DNA from 3 places in the Shewanella sp. SM23 genome. Region 1 is predicted to be linked to each of the others. Evidence: predicted binding sites of a transcription regulator. Region 1 holds the regulator's gene; each other region holds the start of a gene.
What was found. Region 1 encodes MetJ, which represses methionine synthesis genes. Its sites were predicted from a motif close to TAGACGTCTAGACGTCTA; they were not measured.
Positions count from the first base shown of each region.

Region 1 (8,397 bases):
GCTGTGGTCGATTTTGGTCACAGAGCCACCTTTACCACCGAAGAGTTTGAGATGCGCCGCGCCCTTTACGCTGCTAACGTCTTGATTGGTAATATTGAGCGTAAGGGCGGGATTTATATCGGCCAGAAACCCGGTGATTACAACAAGCTTGCTGGTGAAGCGGTTGCGCCCGTATTGGCAAAACCTGGCGTGAAAGACATGCCAAAACCAGCAGCGAAACGTATCGATCAGGTGGAAGAGCAGTACGCCATGATGTGGACATCGGGCGGCGTTTACCAAACCATTCTCGATGCCACGTTAAGCGCTGTTCCTTACCAGTTACACGGCTGGGTGATGTCACGCACTAACCCAATGCAAACCATGACAGACAGAGCGCGCGTTGTTGAAGCGATGAAAAAGCTCGACTTTATTGCCGTGTGTGATGTGTATATCAGCGAAACCGCCGCCTATGCGGACGTGATTTTACCTGAGTCAACTTATCTTGAACGTGATGAAGAAATTGCTGATAAGTCAGGTAAAAATCCGGCCTATTATGTGCGCCAACGGGTCGTTGAAACCTTAGGTGATACTAAGCCTTCTTGGCAGATCTTTAAGGATGTGGGTGTGGCTATGGGCCTTGGCGAGTTCTATCCATGGGAAAACATGGAAACCCTGCAAATGCTGCAGGTGAACCGCGACACTGACCTGCTGCGCCGGATCAAAGACGAAGGTTTCGTGAGCTTCGGTAAGCCAATTATGTTGTGCGAGCCTAAGATGGTTGCCGAGTTTATTAAGGCATACCCCAATGCGCGACCTGCCGATGAAGACGGCACTTACGCCAGTGCACTGACCTTTAAAACCCCGAGTGGCAAGATTGAACTCACTTCCGCGAAAGTCGAAGCCATGGCACCGGGCCGTGGGGTGATCAAATTCCGCGAAGTGAATCTTAAAAAAGCAGATGAGCTGTACTTTATCCAAGGCAAAGTGGCGGTGCACACCAATGGCGCAACCCACAATGTGCCTATGCTCGCTAACCTGATGTCGGATAACGCTGTGTGGGTTCACCCTGTTACTGCGGGCAAATTAGGGATCAGCAATGGCGACCCAATCCGCCTCACCAGCAGTGTTGGCACAGAAGAAGGCCATGCCTTAGTCACGCCGGGCATTCGCCAAGATACTGTGTTTGCTTACATGGGCTTTGGTTCTAAAAACAAAGAGTTGGTCAGAGCAACGGGTAAAGGTATCCACTGCGGTAACTTACTGCCGCACGTTACTGCTCCTGTGTGTGGCATGACAGTGCACACCACGGGCGTCACGCTGGCAAAGCGCTAATCGGAGGCTTAAATGAATAAACGATATGTAATGGTGCACGACGAGAATAAGTGCATCGGCTGCCAAGCTTGTAACGTGGCGTGTCGCAGTGAAAATGGCGTACCCGAAGGCGTAACTCGTCTGCAAGTGCGTGTGGAAGGCCCCTTTGGTGAGATGCCCAATCTGCATTTCAAATATCACAGGGTATCTTGCCAGCAATGTGAAGATGCACCCTGCGTTAAAGTGTGCCCAACAGGCGCGGCCTATGTGGGTGAAGATGGCATTATCTCTATCCATTCCGAGAAGTGTGTCGGCTGTATGTACTGTGTGGCAGCGTGCCCTTATAAAGTGCGCTTTATGAACCCAGAAACCAAGGCGGCGGATAAGTGTAACTTCTGTAAAGACAGTCGTTTAGCACGGGGCGAAGAGCCAGCGTGTGTGACTGTGTGTCCAACCGATGCCTTAGTGTTTGGTGATGCTAATGATCCGCAGAGTGAAGTGGCCATCATGCTCAACACTAAAATCACTTACCAAGATAAAACCCATTTGGGCACAAAACCTAGGGTATATCGCGTTCCTACCAAAAGAGGGGGGATTTGATTATGAACAATACTTGGGGCGACATGGCGCAATATGATCCTGTCACTTGGCACTGGGTCATCGCCGTTTACCTGTTTATGGCGGGGTTATCCGCGGGCAGTTTATTGATTGGCATTGGTTTACGCTGGGCGAATAAGGAACTCAGCGCGGGAGCTGAAAGCAGCATTCTAAAGGCGGCCGCCATTATTGGGCCTGTGGCGATTAGCTTAGGTTTAGCCTGCTTAGTGTTTGATTTAACCAAACCATTCCACTTTTGGCTGATCTTAATTCACTATAACTTCCAGTCTGTGATGGCCATTGGGGTGCTGGCGCTGCTGGCGTATTCTCCCTTAGCTTTTGCGTACGCCATTATTGTGCTGCGGGATGACTTACCAAAATGGGGGTTGGGTTTCCTAACACCTATCGCTAAGTTACTTATGCCATTTCGAAAGCTGATTGAAGTATTGTTGTTTGTCCTCGCCATTGGCGTAGGGGCTTACACTGGCTTCTTAATTTCGGCGATGAATGCTTATCCTATGCTCAACACTGCGGTACTGCCTGCGCTGTTTTTAGTGTCAGGTCTATCGGCGGGCGCTGCGGCAAATGCGGTACTGGCGTTGCTGATGTTTAAGACTGACAGCCACGACAAAACTTTAGTGAAGATGCACGGTTTAGAATTGCCTGTGATGGCGATTGAAATTCTGTTCCTGTTCATGTTGTTCTGCGCCTTGTACTTCAAGGGCGGCGCGGCTGCTGCGGCCTTAGCATCGTTAACGTCTGGGCTATGGGCAAGCGTGTTCTGGATAGGCGTTGTCGGTATAGGTTTTGGTATTCCATTGCTGTTTATGCTGCTACCCGCCGCGACTCGCCACACTAAGGGGGCGATGATCATGGTGGCTTGTGCGAGCTTAACGGGCGTACTCGCCTTAAGACACTTTATTGTGTACGCAGGGCAAAGCTATTTAAGCTGAGTGTAATCTGGCTTTACATATTGATAGATAAAGAAAAAGCACTGGCAATGTCAGTGCTTTTTTATTGTTTGAATCTTGAGAAGGTTTGCCAGTACAAGCAGGACGCTTATTGGGGTAATAACTCGATAACCGACTTCACCGTTAGCACTAAGGCGCTGATACTGCACAGGACTAACGTCGCTATCTTTGTCTTCTCTTTATCGACACGGCCTACTAATCGCCCTGCGACTAAGTAACCTAAAATCACTGAGGGGAGCAGCATCAACGACAGCCACAGATGTTTTAATTCTAATAAGCCTGTGATCGCTAAAATGATCAATGCAATCATGGAGCTAAAAATGAAGAAGGCCGACAGCGCTGCGCGAAACTGCGAGGCATCTTTGCCTGCCAACAAAATCGCCATCGGCGGGCCACCAATCGCGGCGATATTGCCGAAGATCCCTGAAACCACGCCCGCACCGAAGAGGGTTTTCTTATTCACTGGCAGGCTGAATTTATACAGGCTGAGGATCACTGCGACAGTCACAATAGCGGCGATGGATAAACCGAGTATGGGTTGAGGCGCAAACAGTAATAAACTCGCGCCGATAAAACCACCGGGCACGCGGCCTAGGAGCGCATATTGCAAGCCATTGAATTCTAAGTGACCGCGCTCACGCACTAAGGTCAGCAGGGCGATGGAGAAACCCATAGCAATAACAGGCGCAGGTACAAGTTGTGGATCGACGATATACAGTAAAGGACTGGCGACAACCGCAAGCCCAAACCCAATCAGACTTTGGGTTAAGGCGCCCAGAAACACGACCAGCGAGGCTAAGGCGAGTGTCTGTGGATCTATCATAGAAAACATAGGATTTCCTATATCCCAAACCAACTCAAGATGGTGAAATTTAAAGTTTGAAGTCGCTTGGGTATAAACAAAAAGGGATCGTTAACGATCCCTATTGATGAGCACTGTGATATGACTTTAAAAGCGACGAGTCGCTATTCCATGTCTTCCCACTCGATTCCCATTTGATCCATCAACAACTTGGCTTCTGCGGGAATGCTGTCTGGATTATCTTTTGACAGATCTTCATCGTTGGGCAATGGCTGGCCAGTGTAGGCGTGCAAAAATGCCTCACACAACAGCTCGCTGTTGGTGGCGTGACGCAAATTATTGACCTGACGACGAGTACGTTCGTCCGTGAGGACCTTAAGCACTTTGAGCGGAATAGACACAGTAATTTTTTTTACTTGTTCATTCTTCTTGCCATGTTCAGCATAGGGGCTGATGTATTCCCCATTCCATTCAGTCATTGACTCACCTGTTATAACGCTAAATTCGGGGCAGATTTTAAACCCTTACAAAGAACAGTCAAATTATTGCTACTATTTCTTTGTGATTGCAAACAGATTTCTTTATGTTCAGACGTCTAAACGTCTTCACGCCTATTGACGATGGCGTTGGGCTTAGGTACATTTAGACGTCCAGACATCTCTATCAGTCTACCGAATTTAGGAGTCCACCCATGGCAGAGCGTCAATTAGCCACACTGGCAGTGCGTCAGGGTATCGAAAGCGATACTCAATATGGCGCAGTTGTGCCACCGATTTATTTGTCGACTAATTACGCCTTCGATGGTCATAAAAATCCCCGCGAATTCGATTACAGTCGTTCAGGCAACCCAACGCGCTGCATTTTAGGCGAAGCATTAGCGCAATTAGAAAAGGGCGCCACTGGCATAGTGACGTGCACTGGCATGGCGGCCATCACCTTAGTGACTACTTTGCTCGGCCCCGATGACCTATTAGTTGTGCCCCATGATTGCTATGGTGGTTCCTACCGTTTATTTACCAACTTGGCGAAGAAAGGCCAGTTTAAGCTCATAGTGGTCGACCAAACCGACAGCCAAGCGTTAGCCGCCGCCATTGCGCAGAATCCTAAGATGGTGTGGCTCGAAACCCCATCGAACCCATTATTGCGTGTGGTAGATATCGAAGCCATTGCTAAGGCGAGCCATGAGGTCGGCGCGCTGGTGGTGGTCGATAACACCTTTTTATCGCCGATATTGCAACAACCCCTATTGTTAGGCGCGGATATCGTTATCCACTCCACCACTAAATATATCAATGGTCACAGCGATGTGGTCGGCGGCGCTGTGGTCGCCAAAGACGCGCAAATCGGCGAAAGCTTACATTGGTGGTCGAACACTCTAGGCTTAACGGGGTCGGCCTTCGACAGTTATCTGACCCTGCGCGGCCTGCGTACCTTAGCGGTGCGTATTCGCGAGCATCAAACCAATGCCCAGCGTATTATTGAGGTATTAACCCAAAGCCCTGTGGTGAGTAAAGTCTATTACCCAGGGCTTGCGGATCACCCTGGTCACGCCATTGCGGCCAAGCAACAACAGGGCTTTGGCGCTATGCTGAGTTTTGAGCTCAAAGGCGGTGAGGCCGAAGTGGTGGCCTTTTTAGGTGCACTCAGCTTATTTAGCGTGGCGGAAAGTTTAGGTGGCGTCGAAAGTTTAGTGGCAGTGCCTGCCACTATGACCCACAGAGCCATGGAGCCGCAAGCGCGCTTCGAGGCTGGTATTAAGGACACCCTATTGCGTCTATCGGTGGGTATTGAAGATGCCGCCGATTTAGTTGCAGATATTCAAGCAGGATTAGCCGCCGTTGCGGCTTGTCAGTAGAGGAATAATAGATGGCACGTTGTCACTTACATAAATTTGGTGGCTCCAGTTTAGCGGATGCCGATTGTTATCGCCGAGTCGCCCATATCCTGTTAACCCACGGTCATAGTGATGATCTCGTGGTGGTCTCTGCGGCGGGTAAAAGCACGAATTTCCTGTATAAATTATTAGCGCTGCGTGATGCGGGTCAGCTATGGCAAGAAGAATTACAAGTGCTGATCAGTTACCAACAGGGGTTGATTGAGCAGTTGTTGTCGAATGAACAAGCCCGCGATCTGCGTGAGCGTTTGGCCACTGATAAAGCGCAACTCATCAGCCTGTTGTCCTTAGACGAGCGCAATGAATACCAAATCAACCATGTGGTGAGCTTTGGCGAACGTTGGTCGGCACGTTTAATGGCGGCGCTACTGCGCGAATCTGGCGTGGCGGCAAGCCATGTGGATGCCTGTTCAATTTTAGTGGCCGATGAAGCCGCTGTGCCGCAAATTCGGGTACAAGAATCCCGCGCTAAAGTACAAGCCCTATTAGCCGCGCATCCCAATGAACGCTTAGTGATCACAGGTTTTATCTGTGCTAACGAGCGTGGCGATACCTTGTTACTTGGTCGTAATGGTTCAGATTTTAGCGCCAGCCTGATTGCTAGTCTCGCCGATATCGAGCGCGTGACCATTTGGACCGATGTGGAAGGGGTGTTCAACGCCGATCCTAATAAAATCAACGATGCCAAGTTACTGAAAAGTATGTCACTTGCCGAAGCCGATCGCCTAGCGCGTTTAGGCTCGCCAGTATTGCATTCGCGCACTTTGCAGCCGTTATTCAATACCGAAGTGAGCTTAGCGGTGCGTTCAAGTTATGCGTCCCACACCGACTTTACCTTAATCGCGCCCCACAGTTCGTCGGCGAGCGCGCCTGTGGTGACTAACCTCAATGCTGTCGTCCTGTTCGGCTTTAAACTCACAGGGGAGTTAACTCGTTTATTAGATTTATTGATTGCCGCGGGTTTAACGCCATTGGCCCATTGGACCTCTGCCCATCAAAGGGTTGAACTTGCCTATACCGCTGAGAATCAAAAACAAGTTCAAAGATTACTCGATGCCGAGGCAGAAGCATTAGGGATCAGCGATCAGCAGATCAACACAGATTTTGGTTTAGTCGCATTAGTGAGTGCCGACGCCGAACATTATCGTCGTAGCTTTGCCCGTTTACTGAGCCGTGATGCTAAACCTTTGTTCAGTGGCGATTTAAGTTTAGTGACGTTAGTGCCCCAGTCACAGGTGAATCTGTTAACCCAAAAAGTCCACCGCCGCTGCGCTGGCCCGCGTAAACGCATTGGTGTCCTGCTGCTCGGTGTGGGTAATATCGGTGAGGCTTGGATCGATCTGTTTAAGTCGGTTTCACCATCATTGGACCATGAACTCGAAGCCAGTGTTGAGTTAGTCGGTTTAGTCAGTTCGAGTAAAGCCTTGATTAAATCAACTGGGATTAATCTTGCCGCGTGGCAAACAGAGTTTAATACTGAAGCAACGCCTTGGCAGTATGAACATTTATTCGAGCAATTAGAGCAAGTTAATTGCGATGAGCTGGTGGCCTTAGATATCAGTGCCAGCGCCAGTTTGACGCTGCAATATCCAGAACTGTTCGAGCGTGGCATCCATGTGGTGAGCGCGAATAAACTTGCGGGCTCGGGTCCACTGCCTTTCTATCGAGAGTTAAAGCAGCAACTGGGTAATCGTCGTTTGTTTTGGCGCTATAACGCCAGCTGTGGCGCTGGTTTACCTATCCAACATGCGCTAAATGATCTGCGTAACAGCGGTGATAGCGTTGAAGCGGTGGGCGGGATTTTCTCCGGCACCTTGTGTTGGTTGTTTGAGAAATACGATACTAGTAAGCCATTTTCAGAATTAGTGATTGAAGCCAGAGGCTTAGGTATTACTGAACCCGATCCCCGCGACGATCTCTCCGGCCGTGATATGCAGCGTAAACTGCTTATCTTAGCCCGTGAGATTGGCCTTGAAATCGAGCTTGAAGATATTGAGCTGCGCTCACTCGTACCAGCCGCTTTGGCGGATATTCCCTTAGATCAATTTCTCACCCGCATTGCCGAGTTAGATGCCGATCTGCTGCAACAGTATGGTGCGGCGGCGGAGCAAAATAAGGTGCTCAGATATGTGGCATCCTTAGACAACAGCGGCCCAGAGCTCAAGGCCGAAGTGGGTTTACAGTGGATCGATACTCATCACCCTTACGCCAATTTAACCCCTGGTGATAATGTGTTTGTGATCCGCAGTGTCTTCTACCAAGGTAATCCGCTGATCATCCGTGGACCGGGCGCCGGACGCGAAGTGACAGCGGCGGCGGTGCAGTCGGATCTGACCCAGATCTGTCGCGATCTGCTGCAGGAATAACGCGGTATCAAGCCTCTTAAAGGACTCATTCGAGTCCTTTTTTATTGGCTAGAATAAATCTATCGAATTAACCGAGATTAAATGCGGTTTATGGGTATTTTTGGGCTTGACTTACATCTCAGTTTCTCTAGTATATGGACATATAGACGTCCAAACGTCCATTTGAACTAATTCATACTAGCAAAGAGTAGCGCCAAGGGCGGTTGAGGAAATACACATGGCTTTTCATCACGCACAACATTCACAATCGCTGAACCAGAGTTTGTCTGAGCTTAATGGCGATATTAATGTTTCTTTTGAGTTTTTCCCGCCATCGACCCCCGAAATGGAACAGATCCTGTGGAACTCTATCCGTCGTTTAGAGCCGCTGAATCCTAAGTTTGTGTCTGTGACTTACGGTGCTAACTCAGGTGTTCGCGACCGCACCCATGGCGTGATTGAACGTATCCAACAGGAAACCGACCTCGTTGCCGCGCC
Region 1 is NZ_JAKKRM010000012.1:118,067-126,463, reverse strand. It holds gene phsA (thiosulfate reductase PhsA) at 1-1,311, shown strand, start outside; gene L5L98_RS15120 (4Fe-4S dicluster domain-containing protein) at 1,324-1,890, shown strand; gene nrfD (NrfD/PsrC family molybdoenzyme membrane anchor subunit) at 1,893-2,840, shown strand; gene L5L98_RS15110 (sulfite exporter TauE/SafE family protein) at 2,947-3,690, opposite strand; gene metJ (met regulon transcriptional regulator MetJ) at 3,825-4,139, opposite strand; gene metB (cystathionine gamma-synthase) at 4,352-5,515, shown strand; gene L5L98_RS15095 (bifunctional aspartate kinase/homoserine dehydrogenase II) at 5,527-7,920, shown strand; gene metF (methylenetetrahydrofolate reductase) at 8,138-8,397, shown strand, end outside.

Region 2 (8,397 bases), on a different contig from region 1:
AGGGCGTATCACCGCGATTGCGGATGTGTTCGATGCGCTGACTTCGCAACGGCCTTACAAGCAGGCTTGGACGATTGAAGCAACTATGGAGCTATTTGAAAATCAAGCGGGAAAACATTTCGATCCTAAGCTGGTGGAGGAGTTCAAGCAAATCCTGCCAGAAGCAATTGCCATTAGAGATACTTATTTAGAAAATTGATACTCGAAGTGCATTGACTAAGGTAAAGGCGCCATTGGCGCCTTTATTCTGCTTCAATATTTTATACTAATCATATTAAATCAAAGCATTACGCTTCATCTAATGAGTAGGGCAGGGCTTGGAGCGTTAAATGTGATTGTTCATCGTCGGCAAAACGTAGCTGAGTATCATTAGTCGTGTCATTAGGAAGTACGGCGGTTAACAAGACTTGATTGCCACGCTGCACAAACTCAATGATTTGACCGCCACGGCGAAAACTGTCTTCCATCGCGATTTCGAGGCCTGATGCTAGGGTGATTTGAAGACTAGTGTGACCGCGCAAAATATACAGGGCGCGTTTATTACCACCGCGATATTTCATTCGCGCTATGGTTTCTTGTCCCATGTAACAGCCCTTATTGAAGCTGATACCGTTAACCGCTTGTAGATTACACATCTGCGGTACGTACTGACTGGCATGGCTGGCGGCAAGGTTGGGGTAACCTGCTGCAATCTCTAACGCTTGCCATGCACTGGCGTCAAATACACTCAGTTCCGATTGCGCAACTAAAGCTGCTGCGGCATCTGGTGTTAATACTAAAATAAAACGTTCAGCGTCTTTTAAAATCGCACCATTTTCAATGAGTGTGAGCTCTTGCTGAATGTCACCAAAATGTTTGTTCACGAATTGGCTTGCCTGTTCACCGGCAACCCCGAGCAGAGTCCATTCAGTGGATGCATTGCTTAAGGTGGCTTTACTAAACACGGCATATTTTTGTAACTGGGGTAAATCGACTTCGATGGCATCCTTTGGCATCAACATAAAGAGTGCATCTTGAATGGCAAAGGTTCTGAAACTGGCCAGCATTTTACCTTTAGGATCGCAATGGGCGCCCCAGCGCCATTGATCCGTGGCCAATGAGCTGATGTCTGTGGTCACTTGGCCATGGATAAAACTGCGGCCTTGTTCTCCAACGACTTTGATGAGGCCCAAATGAGATAAGTTGGCAAGCATAAGTGGAGGCAAGGTAGCGTCCAGATCCCAATGGGGCGTAGAAACTGAAATAGTCATAGCGAGATCCTGAAAATGAAGACGATGTGAGAGGCTAGATTGTAACGGAATTCCAGTTGGCTCAAAAGCATAAGGCGCACATATCTGTGAATGATCTGTGCGCCTTATTATGTGTGCTTTAGTCGATAGGCTTAAAGCGAGTGGAGTTTAAAGTTTAAAACAGCACGCGGGTACGCAATGTACCTTCAATGGCTTTGAGTTCAACTAAGGCTTCTTCCGCTTGAGTTGTGTCGACTTCCATCACGACATAACCAATTTCTGCGGTGGTCTGCAAATATTGGGCGGCGATGTTGATGCCTTTTTCCGAGAAGGCTTGGTTGATCTTGATCAACACGCCCGGACGGTTTTGGTGAATATGCAGCAAGCGCGAGGTGCCTTTATGCGTTGGTAATGACACTTCAGGGAAGTTAACCGCAGAAACGGTTGAGCCGTTGTCTGAGTATTTAGCGAGCTTACCCGCGACTTCAATACCAATGTTTTCTTGGGCTTCGGCCGTGCTACCGCCGACGTGCGGCGTGAGGAGAACATTGTCTAAACCGCGTAGAGGACTGATAAATTCATCGTCATTCGATTGTGGTTCAACGGGGAATACATCGATTGCGGCACCTGCGAGGTGACGTTCTTTTAACGCAACGGTTAAAGCTTCAATATCGACTACAGTACCGCGTGATGCGTTGATAAAGATGCTGCCCTTTTTCATTGCTGCAAACTCGGCAGCGCCTATCATGTCTTTTGTTTGTGGAGTTTCAGGGACATGTAAGCTTACTACATCAGCTTGTGCTAATAGGAGTTCCAACGAATGGACTTGTTGTGCGTTACCTAGTGGCAGTTTGTCTTCGATATCGAAGAACACGACGCGCATACCTAAGGTTTCCGCCAGAATGCCAAGCTGAGTACCAATATGGCCGTAACCAATCACACCTAAGGTTTTACCACGCACTTCATAGCTGCCCGCTGCGGTTTTCATCCAGCCGCCACGGTGAGCGATAGCGTTGCGTTCAGGGATACCCCGCATCAACATAATGATTTCGCCAATCACGAGTTCTGCAACACTGCGCGTGTTTGAGAAGGGTGCGTTAAATACTGGGATACCAAGGGATTCGGCGGTGGCAAGGTCAACTTGGTTGGTTCCAATACAGAAACATCCAATCGCGATTAACTTCTCGGCACGTTTCAGCACCTCAGCAGTTAATTGGGTACGCGAACGAAGTCCCACAAAATGCGCATCTTTAATGGACTCAAGTAAGGCTTCATCGCTTAAGGAAGCTTTGTGGTATTCGATATTGGTGTATCCCGCACGTTCAAATACATCGACCGCAGATTGGTGGACGCCTTCCAACAGCAGGATCTTGATCTTATCCTTGTCCAGCGAATGTTTCGCCATGATATGGGTACCCTCTAATTAATAGAAATGTTTCTTATGATATGCTCACAACCTTCACCCACCAAAGTAGCACTTTTTTTGCTCAGTGTGGAGGGCTAGATGGCTAAAGTTAATATTCTAAATTTAGAACAATATCGCATAAGAGGAAGAAACATTGAATAACAAAATCGCATGGTGCGGTATTTACCTCTCAGTTTTGGTGTGGTCGGCGATAAAACCCGCAGATCCTTTCACATGGTGGCTCGAAGCCTTACCTGCATTGATTGCTGTACCGATTTTATTCCTTACTCGCAAACGTTTTCCACTAACACCTCTAGTGTATTTTCTCGTCTTAATACACTGCTGTGTGTTGTTTGTAGGTGCTCATTATACTTACGCTGAAGTGCCGTTATTCGACACGATTGCCGATTGGATGGGTTCAGAACGTAATAATTACGATAAAGTGGGTCATTTTGCGCAAGGTTTTATCCCAGCCATGCTCGCCCGTGAAATTATGTTGCGTAATCAAGCTGTCAAACCTGGGGCTTGGTGTGCGTTTCTTGCCACTTGTTTTGTGCTCGCTTTTTCGGCGTTTTATGAACTGATCGAATGGTGGGTTGCCGTGGCGACTGGCGAAGGGGCTGAAGCCTTTTTAGGTACTCAAGGCTATGTATGGGATACCCAATCCGACATGTTTCTTGCCCTCATTGGCGCAATTGTCGCGTTAGCTTTACTGTCTCGTTTTCAAGATAAACAAATCGCGAGACTCAAGCAGAGGATTTAGCGGCTAAAAGTGGGTGATGCTCTCTGTTTGAGTTGTAAGACTTTCTTCCCTGAAATGTATGGTGTGAGTGTGATGACATTGAGTTGTCATACTTTAGTGTTGTTATTGTGTTTTCTTTGTGTTGCAACTTTGGGTTGATAACGTCATAGTTGGAAAGTATTAGGTGCTGGGCGTTGGCCAAGTAAAACGGTATTTTTGACTGTTATTCCATTTTATTGTGGTGAGTTAGTCGAACCTACTAGCATTAAACAGGGAATAGTACATTTGGGTGATGTTTTTCAATCGTTAACTAGTCAGAATTAACTAGGTTAATGGAATGTTGAAAAATCTAACTAAAAAGACGAGTCAAACATACCATTTTGCAATAGAGAATACTTTTCAGGGAGGAGAGTCATTGAGCACAATTAATGAATTGGTTTTTTTACACCAAATGGCCGCGCCATGTCATTTAGCGTTACTCGCTGAATCCATAGGTTTGAAAACGCGTATAGTAAAGCATGCGGCTGAACTGGATTTAGACAAGAGTCGCCGTAGTTTTTATCTGATCACCCAAAAAGGTTCAGCATTAGATAACAAAGGGATACCTCTGTTAGCTTCGCGATTAGTGTCACATTTTCCTGTGGCGCTGTATCAAGTTGAGCGAGACTCCTTAGACCAAGAATCTGCAATGTTACTCGGCATTCGAGGTATTTTATTTGCCGATCAACGTATGGATCTGATGTTAACGGGTTTACGTAAAATGGTGGCAGAGGAACTTTGGTACGATAGAACTTTGCTAAGCAAAATGTTCCGCCGTGTCGTACAAAAGTTAGAAGGTAATAATGAAATGCCCTCTGATACTGTGGCTATGCTGCAGATGCTGACATCCCGTGAACGCACTATCATTCAATTCGTATCGAGTGGTGCGAGAAATAAAGAAATCGCTCATAGGTTATGTATCAGCGAACATACAGTGAAGGCACATATTTCTTCTATTTTCCGCAAGACACAGTCTCGTAATCGGGTTGAGCTTTTACGTTGGGCGCAAACCTATCAAACTCACTTTGAGCTGTGCAGTTAGTCAGTTAAAGATATTGGTCGTTAGCTTTTCGCTTTGAGTGGTTAATGTTAATGATTACTTGCATATCAACATAGAAAAGCGGGAATGTTTATTTAAACATTCCCGCTTTTTGTTTAACACCCTTTTTATAAACCACCAAAGAGTTTAGCTGTGGTGGTTTAACAGTATTGACTAGTATTGCACTACAGTGGCAACGTTCATATTGCCTGATTGGTTCACGTTGATGCTGTTGTTAGTGCCCGCTTGAGAACCTAACACTAAGTTGTCATTACCCGTTTGAGTGATTGACAGGCTGTTATTGTCACCGCTAACGCCAAATGAATTTGAAGCAAATGAAGTGTCGCTATCGCCGCCTACCCAGTTACCGTTACCTGATTGAGTAATTTGCGCGGTGTTTTCATCACCTTCAATAATCAGGTCAATAACGTTAAGATCGCCACTTTGAAGTGCGCTGACATCGGCATTGTTGTTGCCAGCAACAGAAATCAATGTTTCGTTCTCAGCGCCATCTTGCTCAACATCAACTTCGTTATCGCTACCCACGGCATCTACATAAGCAAAGTTCTCATCGCCTTCTTGGCTAACTTCAATACTGTTATCTTCACCATCAGCGAAGGCAATGATTTCATTGTTATCGCCTTTAGAAGATAAATCGAAGTCGTTATCTGTGCCGTATGCACCAAAGGTCGCGAAGTTCGCATCGCCTTTTTGTTTCAAGTCAACATCGTTGCTATCGCCCCATACTTGGAACTCCGCACCGTTGACATCGCCTTTTTGAGTGATAGTAATATCGTTATCATCACCTTGGATATCTGCCACTAAAGTATCACCGATAGTGTTGCCGCTGCCATTTTGGGTAATATCGACACTGTTGTCATCACCCGTAGTCATCGCAAGATAAGCCGTGTTGCCGTTACCTTTTTGATCCATTGAAATATCGTTGTCGCTGCCGGCCAGTGCGTAAACGAAGCCAACATGGTTATCACCTTTTTGGACCATGTCTACTGTGTTGTCATTACCTGCAATACCTTTCGCTGCGCCAAAGTTATTGTTACCCGCTTGATTAACAGAAACGTCGTTGTTGTTACCCACGTTAGCGGTTAAGTCGAGAGCGATTAAACCTGCTTGGTTGTTGTCACCGATTTGTGTGATTTTACCGTCGTTGTTGCTGCCTTCAACGCGAAAAACTGCAAAGTTTGCGTCGCCTTCTTGCTCAACAAACACGCTGTTTTCAGCGCCAGAGATTTCAACTTGGCTTTCGTTGACTTCGCCTAATTGGTTAACGAATACCGTGTTATCGTTGCCAGTAACATCGCTACTGCTTTGGTTAAAGAAACCATCTTGCGACACATTTACATTGTTGTTGTCACCTACAACATTTGCACTTGCCACATGCCAGTCAACTTGTTGCGTTATTTGGACCTTGTTATCATCACCCGTTGAATTAATAGCCGCTTCATGCCACACACCGTCTTGGATGACAGTTGCGGTTTGATCTGTACCTGTTTGCACAACCGCAGCAGCGTTAAGGCCACCCGTTTGTGAGACTAAAGTGTCTTGGGCTTGGCCTGACTGTACTACGCTAATTTCGCTCACTGTACTGGCAGCAAAAGCTTGACCGCTTAAACCTGTTGCAATGGCCAAAGCAATAAGTGATTTTTTAGCTTGTGATTTCATGTGACGCTCCCTGTTTAATATTGAGTTATTGAGATTGCAGCACCGTCCGCAATCTGTTGAATCGAAAAGTTGCCGCTTCCTAGTTGGTTCAGTTGCACGAGATTGTCATTGCCAATTTGTGTCACTGAAGCCGTATTTTGACCGCCGACTTGCAGTAGCTGGACTTCATTGTTTGAACCAATCTGTGTGATTAGCGCATCGTTATCATTGCCCACTTGTGTTACATCGGCCTTGTTATCGCTGCCTGACTGGAACAGTAATCCTTGGTTGGCAGTGCCTTGTTGAACCAGCTCGATAAGGTTATCGCGACCGGAACGTTCCAGTAATGCCTGAAGGGTTACGGGTAACTCGTTGACATTCAGCTCTTGTGCTGAAGTCATACAACTACAGAGCAAGATCAGCGGCACCAAAAAGCGTATAGAGGTATTTGGCACGGGTGACTCCTTGCATCAAATATCTTGGGCTGCTTAAAGCAACTTGCATCCCAAATTCAGACCTGAAGATACGAGTCCCGTTAATATGTCGCAATTGGCCAAACGGGTATTTATTCTAGAAAGGATTAACGGAAGGTAAATGATGGCTGTATTAATATCGTATTGATTAAATAGATTTTATATGTTTATTGACGTGTTTTTATTTAAGGGGTCTAGTCTAGTTGTCCTAGTAGTTAAGTCGTATTTGTTGTGAAGAGAGTATTTAATTTTTAAACAATGCAATAACAAGTGAAGGGAAATACATCGACTATCGCGTTCGCATTTTCTTGATAAAAAAGCACGCGTTTGTGCCAGTGAGAAACTGCTGTGGGGTTTAATTAATTGTAGCAACCTATGTCATTTACCCTGTTTGTAACAACAGGCTTCTTGCCCTTGCGGTAATGAATCTTAGGTTAAACAAAGGGACATTACTGTGAGCGAAAGATTAACCATTATTATGATTGAATTTCTTAATGGGGTAGAGAAAAGATTAATACTACTGTTTTATACGATATCAGTGCTTTTCTGGTTCTTTTAACTCTTCATGGAATGCTTCGGTACTGATTTGGCTTTTACGGTCTTCCAGTTGTTGCATCGCGCTGTTATTACTCACAGTTAACGCATTGAAGCGAGTATTGATATCGTCCATTTCGTTAATGTATTCAGGATCGGTTTTCTCTTTATTTTGCCAATAACGCTTACGTTCTAATTTCTGCAATTCACTGGCGCGCAGGATTTCAAAATAGCTATTTTCCTGCTTAAGACGATATATCTCGCCGTCGAGTAACTGCAATAATTTTTCTTTAGAAATGGTTCGGCTATTCAGTAGAGTGTGTAAGGGATCGACAGGAATATCCCTTTTATCAGAGTCTACTTCAGTCGTTATCCCTAACTGGTATTCGATTTTATGTTGGCTAAATTCCTGCGGGCAAGCGGTTTGGCTAAAGACAATTTTGTCATCTTTACGGCATTTATAAATGGTATTTGCCTGTATTGCAGTGGGCAAAATAACACAAATTAGGGTGAGTATCAGTCTTGCCATGAGGCCACAAATCCTTTGTACACTTGCATAGCTATTATGATTTAATTGTTTGATTAAGCATGATAAATAGTGATTATGACGTTTATATTATTATGCCTTTTTAACCGTTTATTGTTAGGTCGACGGGCTGTTAAGCCCAATAAATTAAAGGATTAGCCATACATCATTATAAGGTCAAATTCACTCGTCAATGTCTGCCGCTAATCATTTACCTTAAATTAACATATGCATCATACTATGGCGTAAATTTAGAGATAAAACCAGTTTTTTGACGCTTCAAATTTTTGGCGCTTGGATTGATTCTAAAGAAGAAAATAGCTTCTGGTCGGTCATTAGGTAAATAAAAAGGAGCGACTGCTCCTTTTTATTTATTGATAACGCTTAAGAGATTAGCGATCGAACCTTAAGTTGTCGATAAGTCGCGCTTTACCTATATAGGCGGCGGCCAAAATGACTAAGGTTTGGTCTTGGCTCTGCGCTTTCTCAAGCGTGTGGGCATGACGAATTTCCAGATAATCCGGCGTAAAGCCCGCCGCCACTAAACTGATTTTCGCTTGCTCGGTGACAGCATAAACACTCTGACCTTGTTTGATCCCTGCAGCCATAGCATCTATTGCCTGTTTTAACGCTGGTGCAGCGGCTTTTTCTGCGGCGGTGAGATAACCATTGCGCGAACTCATGGCTAAACCTGAGTCCTCACGTATGGTATCAACACCGATAATCTCAATTGGTAATGACAAGTCTTCAA
Region 2 is NZ_JAKKRM010000023.1:23,171-31,567, forward strand. It holds gene L5L98_RS19960 (two-component system response regulator) at 1-199, shown strand, start outside; gene ygfZ (tRNA-modifying protein YgfZ) at 288-1,250, opposite strand; gene serA (phosphoglycerate dehydrogenase) at 1,405-2,634, opposite strand; gene L5L98_RS19975 (DUF2238 domain-containing protein) at 2,789-3,397, shown strand; gene L5L98_RS19980 (helix-turn-helix transcriptional regulator) at 3,792-4,457, shown strand; gene L5L98_RS19985 (curlin) at 4,629-6,134, opposite strand; gene L5L98_RS19990 (curlin) at 6,149-6,568, opposite strand; gene L5L98_RS19995 (DUF4124 domain-containing protein) at 7,122-7,649, opposite strand; gene panC (pantoate--beta-alanine ligase) at 8,039-8,397, opposite strand, start outside.
Region 2: the regulator MetJ is predicted to act here: its motif matches at 2,723-2,740, upstream of serA (phosphoglycerate dehydrogenase).

Region 3 (8,397 bases), on a different contig from region 1:
AGGTCGGGATGCCGAACAGCAGCAAGTCATACTCTGCAATCTGTTCTTTGGTACTTTTGGCGATATCTTTCACCTCAACCATTTTTTTACCCAGTTTTTTCTGGATCATCTTGGCTACAGCTTCGGTGTTACCTGTGTCGCTACCGAAAAAAAGACCTACAGTTGCCATTGTCTATCCTTTAATGTCTAGTTCACTTATTAGGTTAATCTTGCTGGTACTCGTTCAGCACTCAACTTGTTGCTGAAGAATTAATTCGATTAACTGGCTACGGCTGATGTTACTGGCCAATGCCTGCTCATTCAAGGCGTCATACAAATCTTGTGACACCTTTAACTCTATTCGCTTTAATCCGTTGGCTTTATCGCGCTGGATTTGATTGCGTTTGTTGACCTTAAGCTGTTGGCTACGGGACAAAGGATTGCTACGTGGTCGGCCCCGGCGCTTTTCATTGGCAAAAAGGTCAATGGTGGTTCTGTCAGTTGCTTCTTTTGCCATGTTCTTATTGTTAACCGATCCCTGAGCCTTCCCAAGTGATCTGGATAATACCTTTTACAATAAACCCGGCGCAGCCGAGAAATAACACTAACCAAACAATAAATCGACCAAATTTTGGCACGTTACCTTGTTTAAGCACATCGTGGATGGCCATGCCGATAAAGAAAAATATCGAGGCAAAAAACAGGTTCAGGCCGATGGTTTCAATTTGTTCCATGTACTGAGATAACATACTTTCTTAGTCCTTGAGAGTGTTCTAAGGCCAAAAGAGGCGCGAATATATCACAACAAGATGGCGGCTGCCATATGCTTTCGGTCGAGTTTGCTGCTGATTTACATTGAATGTTTGTCAATAAATTCAGACACGATCCGGTTAAAAATGACGGGTTTTTGCGCATGCAACCAATGACCACATCCTTCAAGTGTTTTTGCCTGTGCCGCGGGGAATTGCGCCATGATAGCGCTTCTGTGCTCGCTAGTGACATAATTTGAGTCGCCGCCGCGAATAAACAGACTTGGTCCAGCATAGCTTTGTACTGGATTTAGTGTCTGATTTTGCCAGCCAATAATATTAGGATAACAAGCCTTTAGACCACTTAAGTTCATTTTCCAACGAAAACCAGTATCAGTGCGTTGTAGATTTTTGAGTAAAAATTGTGCCGTTGCTTCGTCAATACCATTGTCAATTAAGTGGTTTAGGGCAAAGCGTCTGTCGGTATGGCCTTCTAAGGGCAGGCTTTCTAATGCCGCAAACACTGTGTCGTGTCTTGGCTCATAGGCGACGGGGGCGATATCGGCTGCCACCATACTGATAATGCGCTCAGGAAAGGCTAACGCCGTCGCCATGGCGATTTTACCCCCCATGGAGTGACCCACAATATGGGCGCGTTCAATAGCCAGTTCGTCGAGCAAGCTGATCATTGCAGTGGCGAGGCGAGGGTAGTCCATTTGATCCCAATGCTCACTTAAACCATGATTGGGCACATCGACACGAATAACTTGATACTGATTTTCTAATACTTGCCCTAGACCTTTGAGGTTATCTAGATTACCGAACAAGCCGTGGATCAAGAGCACTGCGGGTCCTTGGCCTGTAGAAACAAAGTTCATGGTGATTCCTGTTGGAGATTTTTAGCTTAGCGTGACGCGAATTGTGCCCTTAATGCCGTTGGCTTGACAAGTCAGTTGCTATTTCTATAGTGGGGGCGGCCAGTAACTTGTGTGCTTTTTCGGCAATTGTCGATTAACTGCTAGTTTGCTGTGCTATTTCCCGCACTTTTAGAATAATGGCGCTTTATCAGATTGATAGAGATAGATACACTGGTAACAGATCGCAATGATCTGCCCCGATCGCTGTGGTACACTTTTTTCGGTTAAGCCTGTTGAATAACAAAGGATAATTAAGGTTATGAAATATATCGAAGTAGATGAAGAGCTCTATCGTCATATTGCCAGCAAAACAGAACGAATTGGTGAGAGCGCCTCTGACATTCTTCGTCGATTACTCGGCCTGTCCGTCGATGCGGTCGAACAACCTCAGCCTTTGGCGATTAGCCAACCGAGCCTTGAAGCTGAACCTATTCAGCCCGTCGCGGCGCAAACAGTGCCAGCAGTGAATGATTTTAGTCGCTTAGTCGATGAACATCAGTTATCGCAGCAAAAAGGCGCAGTAGGTCGTTTTCTGTTTTTGCTCGAAAGTTTGTATCAATTAGCCCCAGAGCAATTCTCACAAATTTTGCAGATCCAAGGGCGCGATCGTTTGTATTTTGCTCGCTCTAAGGAGCAACTGCTCGAAGCGAGTGCTTCGGCTAACCCAAAAGAAATTGGTACAAGTGGTTTCTGGGTAACGAGTAACAACAATACCGCCAAGAAACGCACTATTTTATCGGAAGTTTTAGTGCAATTTGGTTGTGATGCGACAGTAGCAGCGGGTATCGCCGAGCGCGTTTAATCCGCGGATGAGCCAAGTTAGTACGACATTTTTCTACTTTTTCTAATTGTAATTGAGTGCAGGAGAGCCATCGGTGGCAATACATCAAAGGGCAGGACAAATCGCTAATCAGACGGATCTGGTCAATATTCCAAAACTGATGAGCCATTATTACAGCATCACGCCAAATATGGATGACGTACAACAACGCGTCACCTTTGGCACTTCTGGGCACAGAGGCTGCGCCTTCAATGGCAGTTTTAACCAACAACACATTTGGGCGATTACCCAAGCTGTAGTGGACTACCGTCAATCGGCAAATATCGATGGGCCGCTGATCCTTGGGATTGACACCCATGCGTTATCCTATGCGGCCTATTTGTCGGCAATTGAAGTGCTGGCGGCAAATAAAGTCACAGTGAAAATCCAACAGAACGACGGATTTACACCTACGCCAGTGGTTTCCCATGGGGTGATTTGCGCCAATCGCGAAGCCAATATTACGGGTGCTGCATTGTCCGATGGTTTGATCATTACGCCTTCCCACAATCCGCCTCAGGACGGTGGCATCAAGTACAATCCACCCCATGGTGGACCGGCCGAAGGTAATATCACGGCTTGGATTGAATCGCGGGCCAATGATTACCTGCGCCAAGCATTAGTTGGCGTGCAAAAATCAGCCTATGCCGATGCGCTGACTTCGGGTTATGTGCAAGCCATTGACTTGATTACACCCTATGTGGCTGATTTAGAGAATGTTATCGACATGCAGGCGATTGCCAACGCTAAGCTGCGCATCGGCGTTGACCCGCTCGGTGGTTCAGGGATTTTCTATTGGGCACCGATTGCCGCGCGTTATGGGCTCGATATCACGTTAGTTAATGATAAAGTTGACCCAAGCTTTAGCTTTATGCCGCTGGATAAAGACGGCAAAATCCGCATGGATTGCTCATCTCCCTACGCGATGGCCGGGTTACTCGCCCATAAAGAATCCTTTGATTTATGCCTTGGTAATGATCCCGACTATGACCGTCACGGCATAGTTTGCCCTGGTACGGGTTTGATGGATCCGAATCATTATCTTGCGGTCGCTATCGATTATTTACTGACACACAGACCAGATTGGAGCGATACCTTAGCCATAGGTAAAACCTTAGTATCGAGTGCGCTTATCGATAAAATCTGTGCTTTCCACGGCAAAAAGTTACTCGAAGTGCCAGTGGGCTTTAAGTGGTTTGTCGACGGTTTAGCCGAAGCCACAATCGCCTTTGGCGGTGAAGAGAGTGCTGGCGCGGCATTTTTACGTCGTGATGGCAGTACATGGTGCACAGATAAAGACGGCTTCATTTTAGGGTTACTTGCCGCAGAAATTCTTGCGGTGACAGGGAAAACCCCAGGTCAGCGTCACCGAGAGTTAGTAAAACAATTTGGCCAAAGTTTCTATAAGCGTATCGATAGCCCAATCAGTCTTGAAAACAAAGCCAAGTTTGCTTTGCTCAATGCTGACACCTTAAATGCCACTGTGCTTGCCGGTGAGACAATCGAAAACGTGTTAACCCATGCGCCAGGCAATAATGCGGCGATTGGCGGCATCAAAGTTACCACAGCTAATGGGTGGTTTGCGGCGCGTCCATCGGGCACTGAAGCGTTATTTAAAATCTACGGCGAAAGTTTTATCAGTGAGCAGCATTTGGCTGAGATCATCAAAGATGCGCAGGCATTAATTGATAAGGCGCTAAACGCTTAATGCAGCAGTAGGTTTATAAAGTATCAAAAAACAAACGCACTCAGATTTGAGTGCGTTTTTGTTTGTATCTAATTCAGCTGTGAGTAGTTGATCTAATACTGATTTGACTGTATTTAGTACTCGATATGACAACTCGGTAAGTTATTCTTATCGATGTAATTTTGGTGATATTCCTCAGCAACATGGAACTGTTGCAGTGGCACTATTTCAGTGACGATATGGCGTAATCCCCAACGGCCCGAGCGGGCAAAAGCTAACTTTGAGGCTTCTGCGGCCGCTTTTTGCTCTCGGTCGTGGAAGAAAATGGTACTGCGATATTGAGTGCCAATATCTCCGCCTTGCATGTTCAGACTCGTTGGATTGTGGTTTTTCCAAAATACATCGAGCAAGTCTTCATAACTGACAAGGGCGGGATCGAATTCCACTTGCACCACTTCGGCATGGCCCGTTTTGCCTTTTTTGACTTCTTCATAGGTTGTCGCCGCATTATTGCCGCCCATATAGCCGCAGGTGGCATTCGATACGCCGTTCACTTGTCTAAAAAAATACTCTACGCCCCAGAAACAGCCGGCACCAAAGGTTGCTAACGCCATAATTAAATCCAATAGAAGTCTAGATGGCTAAGGATTGTGATAAAACTTGAGTGCAAAAGCAAGCCTCAAGCTGGAATATTTATCATGGGAAATTCTTAGGGAATGTCCTAAGAATTTAACAATCAGCTTAGTTGAATGTCATTCCGCTTAAAACTGGGTCCTACGGCAATAAATGTCTGAGAACAGCACTAAAAACATGTGTTAGTATTGAAGCCGTTTTTTAGGTGCGAGTGAGACTAACCGCGGTGAGATAAATGCTTAAGTGGTTATTACTGCCTGTACTTATGCTATTGCGCCAATACTGTTACACACCATTATAAGGAGAATTCTGTGTTACAAGCTCTGTTAGATTCAAAGGATTTTTTAGCGCTCACCTTAGCCCATCCTGAACAGTTCGATGGCGAATTTTCATTTAACTTAGGCGATCATACTCAAGTGGAAGTGTGGGATACCGGTGTTATTGTTTTCGAACCAATACAGAATGAAGGAAAAGATATTGTGCTTTCCTGCGGTGTTCACGGTAACGAGACCGCGCCCATTGAACTCTGCAATAGCTTAATTAAACAACTTCTACAGCAAAAGATCATCGCAAAGCAGCGCACTTTATTTCTCATTGGTAACCCATTAGCGATTAATAACGGCACGCGGATTATTGACGAAAATATGAATCGTCTATTTAGTGGTGAGCATTCCAATCCACCAGGGTTAGTGAACCCTGAGCGAGTACGCGCGAAAAAACTCGAAGCCTATGTCGATCGTTTTTATACTACGGTTGCCGATGGACGTCAGCGCATCCATTATGATTTGCACACGGCGATGCGCGCCTCGAAGCATGAAAAGTTCGCTATCTATCCCTATCGTCCAGGGCGCGCCTTTAGCGGCGAGCAAATTATGTTTTTAGCCGCAAGCGGCGTCGATACGGTACTTTTTCACCACGAACCAACCACGACGTTTAGCTATTTTTCCTCTGAACGTTACGGCGCCGATGCTTTCACCATTGAGCTTGGCAAAGTGTATCCCATGGGGCAGAACGACATGACGCGTTTTATCGCGACCCATGAAATGTTCATGCGCTTGATCATCGCTAAGCCGTTGGAGCTAGATGCATTTGATGCTGATAAGGTTAACTTGTACCAAGTGTGCCGCGTTATCAATAAACATTTCGATGATTTTGAATTTACCTTCGCAACTGATGTCGAAAACTTCAGATCTTTCCCGAAGGGCTTTGTTTTAGCGCGGGAAGGTGGGCAAGAAATTAAAGTGGAGCACGAGTTTGAGTCTGTCGTGTTCCCTAATGCCAAAGTGCCTATTGGCAATCGCACTGTGATTTGCCTGATCCCTGCGGTGAATGCGGACGTGCGTTAGGCTTGTAAAGCAATATATACATGCGTGGCAGGGATAACTTGTGGTTTGAGCTATGCCAATGGTTGATAGGTAGTTTACGTTAACGTAACGTAACGTAACGTAACGTAACGTAACGTAATGTTCGTCGGGCATATTCGTATAAACAGACGCATCAAAACGCTTTGATGCGTAATGAGATAACAAGAGCACAATATGAGCAAAGCAACACTCAACACTGATACAGTGCACCGTGTCGGCTTCTTGGATAAGGCATCGCTACACATTCCTATCCTTCGAATTCTACAAGCCGACGGCACCACTTATGAAACCGCGGTTTTGCCTGTGATAGATGAAACCTTAGCCACTAAAATTTACGATACCTGTGTATTCACTCGGGTACTTGATGAACGTATGCTTGGCGCCCAGCGTCAAGGGCGCATCAGCTTCTACATGACCTGTACGGGTGAAGAAGCGGCGATTGTCGGCAGTGTGGCCGCACTCGATCAAGAAGATGTGATCCTCGCGCAATATCGCGAGCATGCGGCGCTGCGTTATCGCGGCTTTACCACTGAACAGTTTATGAATCAGATGTTCAGTAACGAGAAAGATCTTGGTAAAGGTCGACAAATGCCAATCCATTACGGCAGTGCGGCATTGCATTATCAAACGATTTCTTCACCGTTAGCCACGCAAATCCCGCAGGCGACCGGTGTGGGCTACAGCTTAAAAATGCAAGGTAAGCGCAAAGTCGCGGTTTGTTATTTTGGCGAAGGCGCTGCATCGGAAGGGGATTTTCATGCTGGCCTAAACATGGCCGCGGTACTGAAATGCCCAGTGATTTTCTTCTGTCGTAACAATGGCTACGCCATTTCAACCCCAACCGAAGAGCAGTTTGCCGGAAACGGTATTGCGAGTCGCGGTGTGGGTTATGGCATGCACACTATTCGTGTTGACGGCAATGACATGCTGGCCGTGTTAGCCGCAACCCAGCAAGCTCGCGCTTATGCGATTGAGCATAATGTCCCTGTGCTGATTGAAGCCATGACTTACCGTCTCGGCGCGCACTCTTCTTCAGACGATCCCTCTGGTTATCGCTCGAAAGATGAAGAAGCCAAGTGGCAGCAACACGATCCGGTTAAACGCTTCAAATTATGGCTTATCAACAAAGGTTGGTTGGCTGAAGCGGATGATGTGAAATTGCATGAGAAATATCGTGAAGAAGTATTGGCTGCAGTAAAAGTGGCTGAAAAAATTCCTGTGCCTATGCTGGATGAAATTATTGAAGATGTGTACGACAAGCCGACGCCAGTGCTGAAAAAGCAACTTGCCGATCTTAAAGAACATATCAAGAAATATCCGCAAGCCTATCCAAAAAGTGCAGGGAGACTATAAGCCGTGGCTGAAATGAATATGTTACAGGCCGTCAATGAGGCCTTGTCGATTGCCATGCAAGCCGATGAACGCATGGTGGTTTTTGGTGAAGATGTGGGCCACTTTGGCGGGGTATTTCGCGCCACCTCCGGTCTTCAAGAAAAATTCGGTCGCGCTCGCTGCTTTAATACGCCGCTGACAGAGCAAGGTATTGCCGGTTTTGCCAATGGTTTAGCCTCAAATGGCATGACCGCCGTGGCTGAAATTCAATTCGCCGATTATATCTTTCCGGCGTTTGATCAAATCGTCAACGAGTCAGCTAAATTCCGTTACCGTAGCGGTAATGAGTTCGATGTCGGTGGATTAGTGTTCCGTACGCCCTATGGCGGCGGCATCGCGGGCGGACATTATCACTCACAATCACCTGAAGCCTATTTTACCCAGACGCCGGGGTTAAAAGTCGTTGTACCACGTAACCCAGAGCAAGCCAAAGGCCTGCTGTTGGCGTCAATCCGTGACAAAAATCCGGTGATCTTCTTTGAGCCTAAGCGTTTATATCGTGCATCGGTTGGCGAAGTGCCAGCGGGCGATTATGAAATTGAACTGGGTAAGGCTGAAGTGGTTCGCGAAGGTAAAGACATCACCTTAGTGGCGTGGGGCGCGCAAATGGAAATCCTTGAAAAAGCCGCCGACATGGCCGCTAAAGAAGGGATCTCCTGTGAAGTTATCGATTTACGCACCTTGTCACCCTGGGATATTGATACTGTTGCCGATTCAGTCAAAAAGACCGGACGTTTACTGGTCAACCATGAAGCGCCATTAACCGGTGGCTTTGCTGGTGAGATAGCGGCGACGATTCAGCAAGAATGCTTCTTGTATCTAGAGTCGCCCATCAGCCGCGTTTGTGGTTTAGATA
Region 3 is NZ_JAKKRM010000011.1:151,561-159,957, forward strand. It holds gene fldA (flavodoxin FldA) at 1-169, opposite strand, end outside; gene ybfE (LexA regulated protein) at 224-496, opposite strand; gene L5L98_RS14590 (DUF2788 domain-containing protein) at 507-728, opposite strand; gene L5L98_RS14595 (alpha/beta fold hydrolase) at 830-1,606, opposite strand; gene seqA (replication initiation negative regulator SeqA) at 1,905-2,447, shown strand; gene pgm (phosphoglucomutase (alpha-D-glucose-1,6-bisphosphate-dependent)) at 2,521-4,173, shown strand; gene msrA (peptide-methionine (S)-S-oxide reductase MsrA) at 4,287-4,766, opposite strand; gene astE (succinylglutamate desuccinylase) at 5,097-6,131, shown strand; gene L5L98_RS14620 (thiamine pyrophosphate-dependent dehydrogenase E1 component subunit alpha) at 6,324-7,502, shown strand; gene L5L98_RS14625 (alpha-ketoacid dehydrogenase subunit beta) at 7,506-8,397, shown strand, end outside.
Region 3: the regulator MetJ is predicted to act here: its motif matches at 4,779-4,796, upstream of msrA (peptide-methionine (S)-S-oxide reductase MsrA).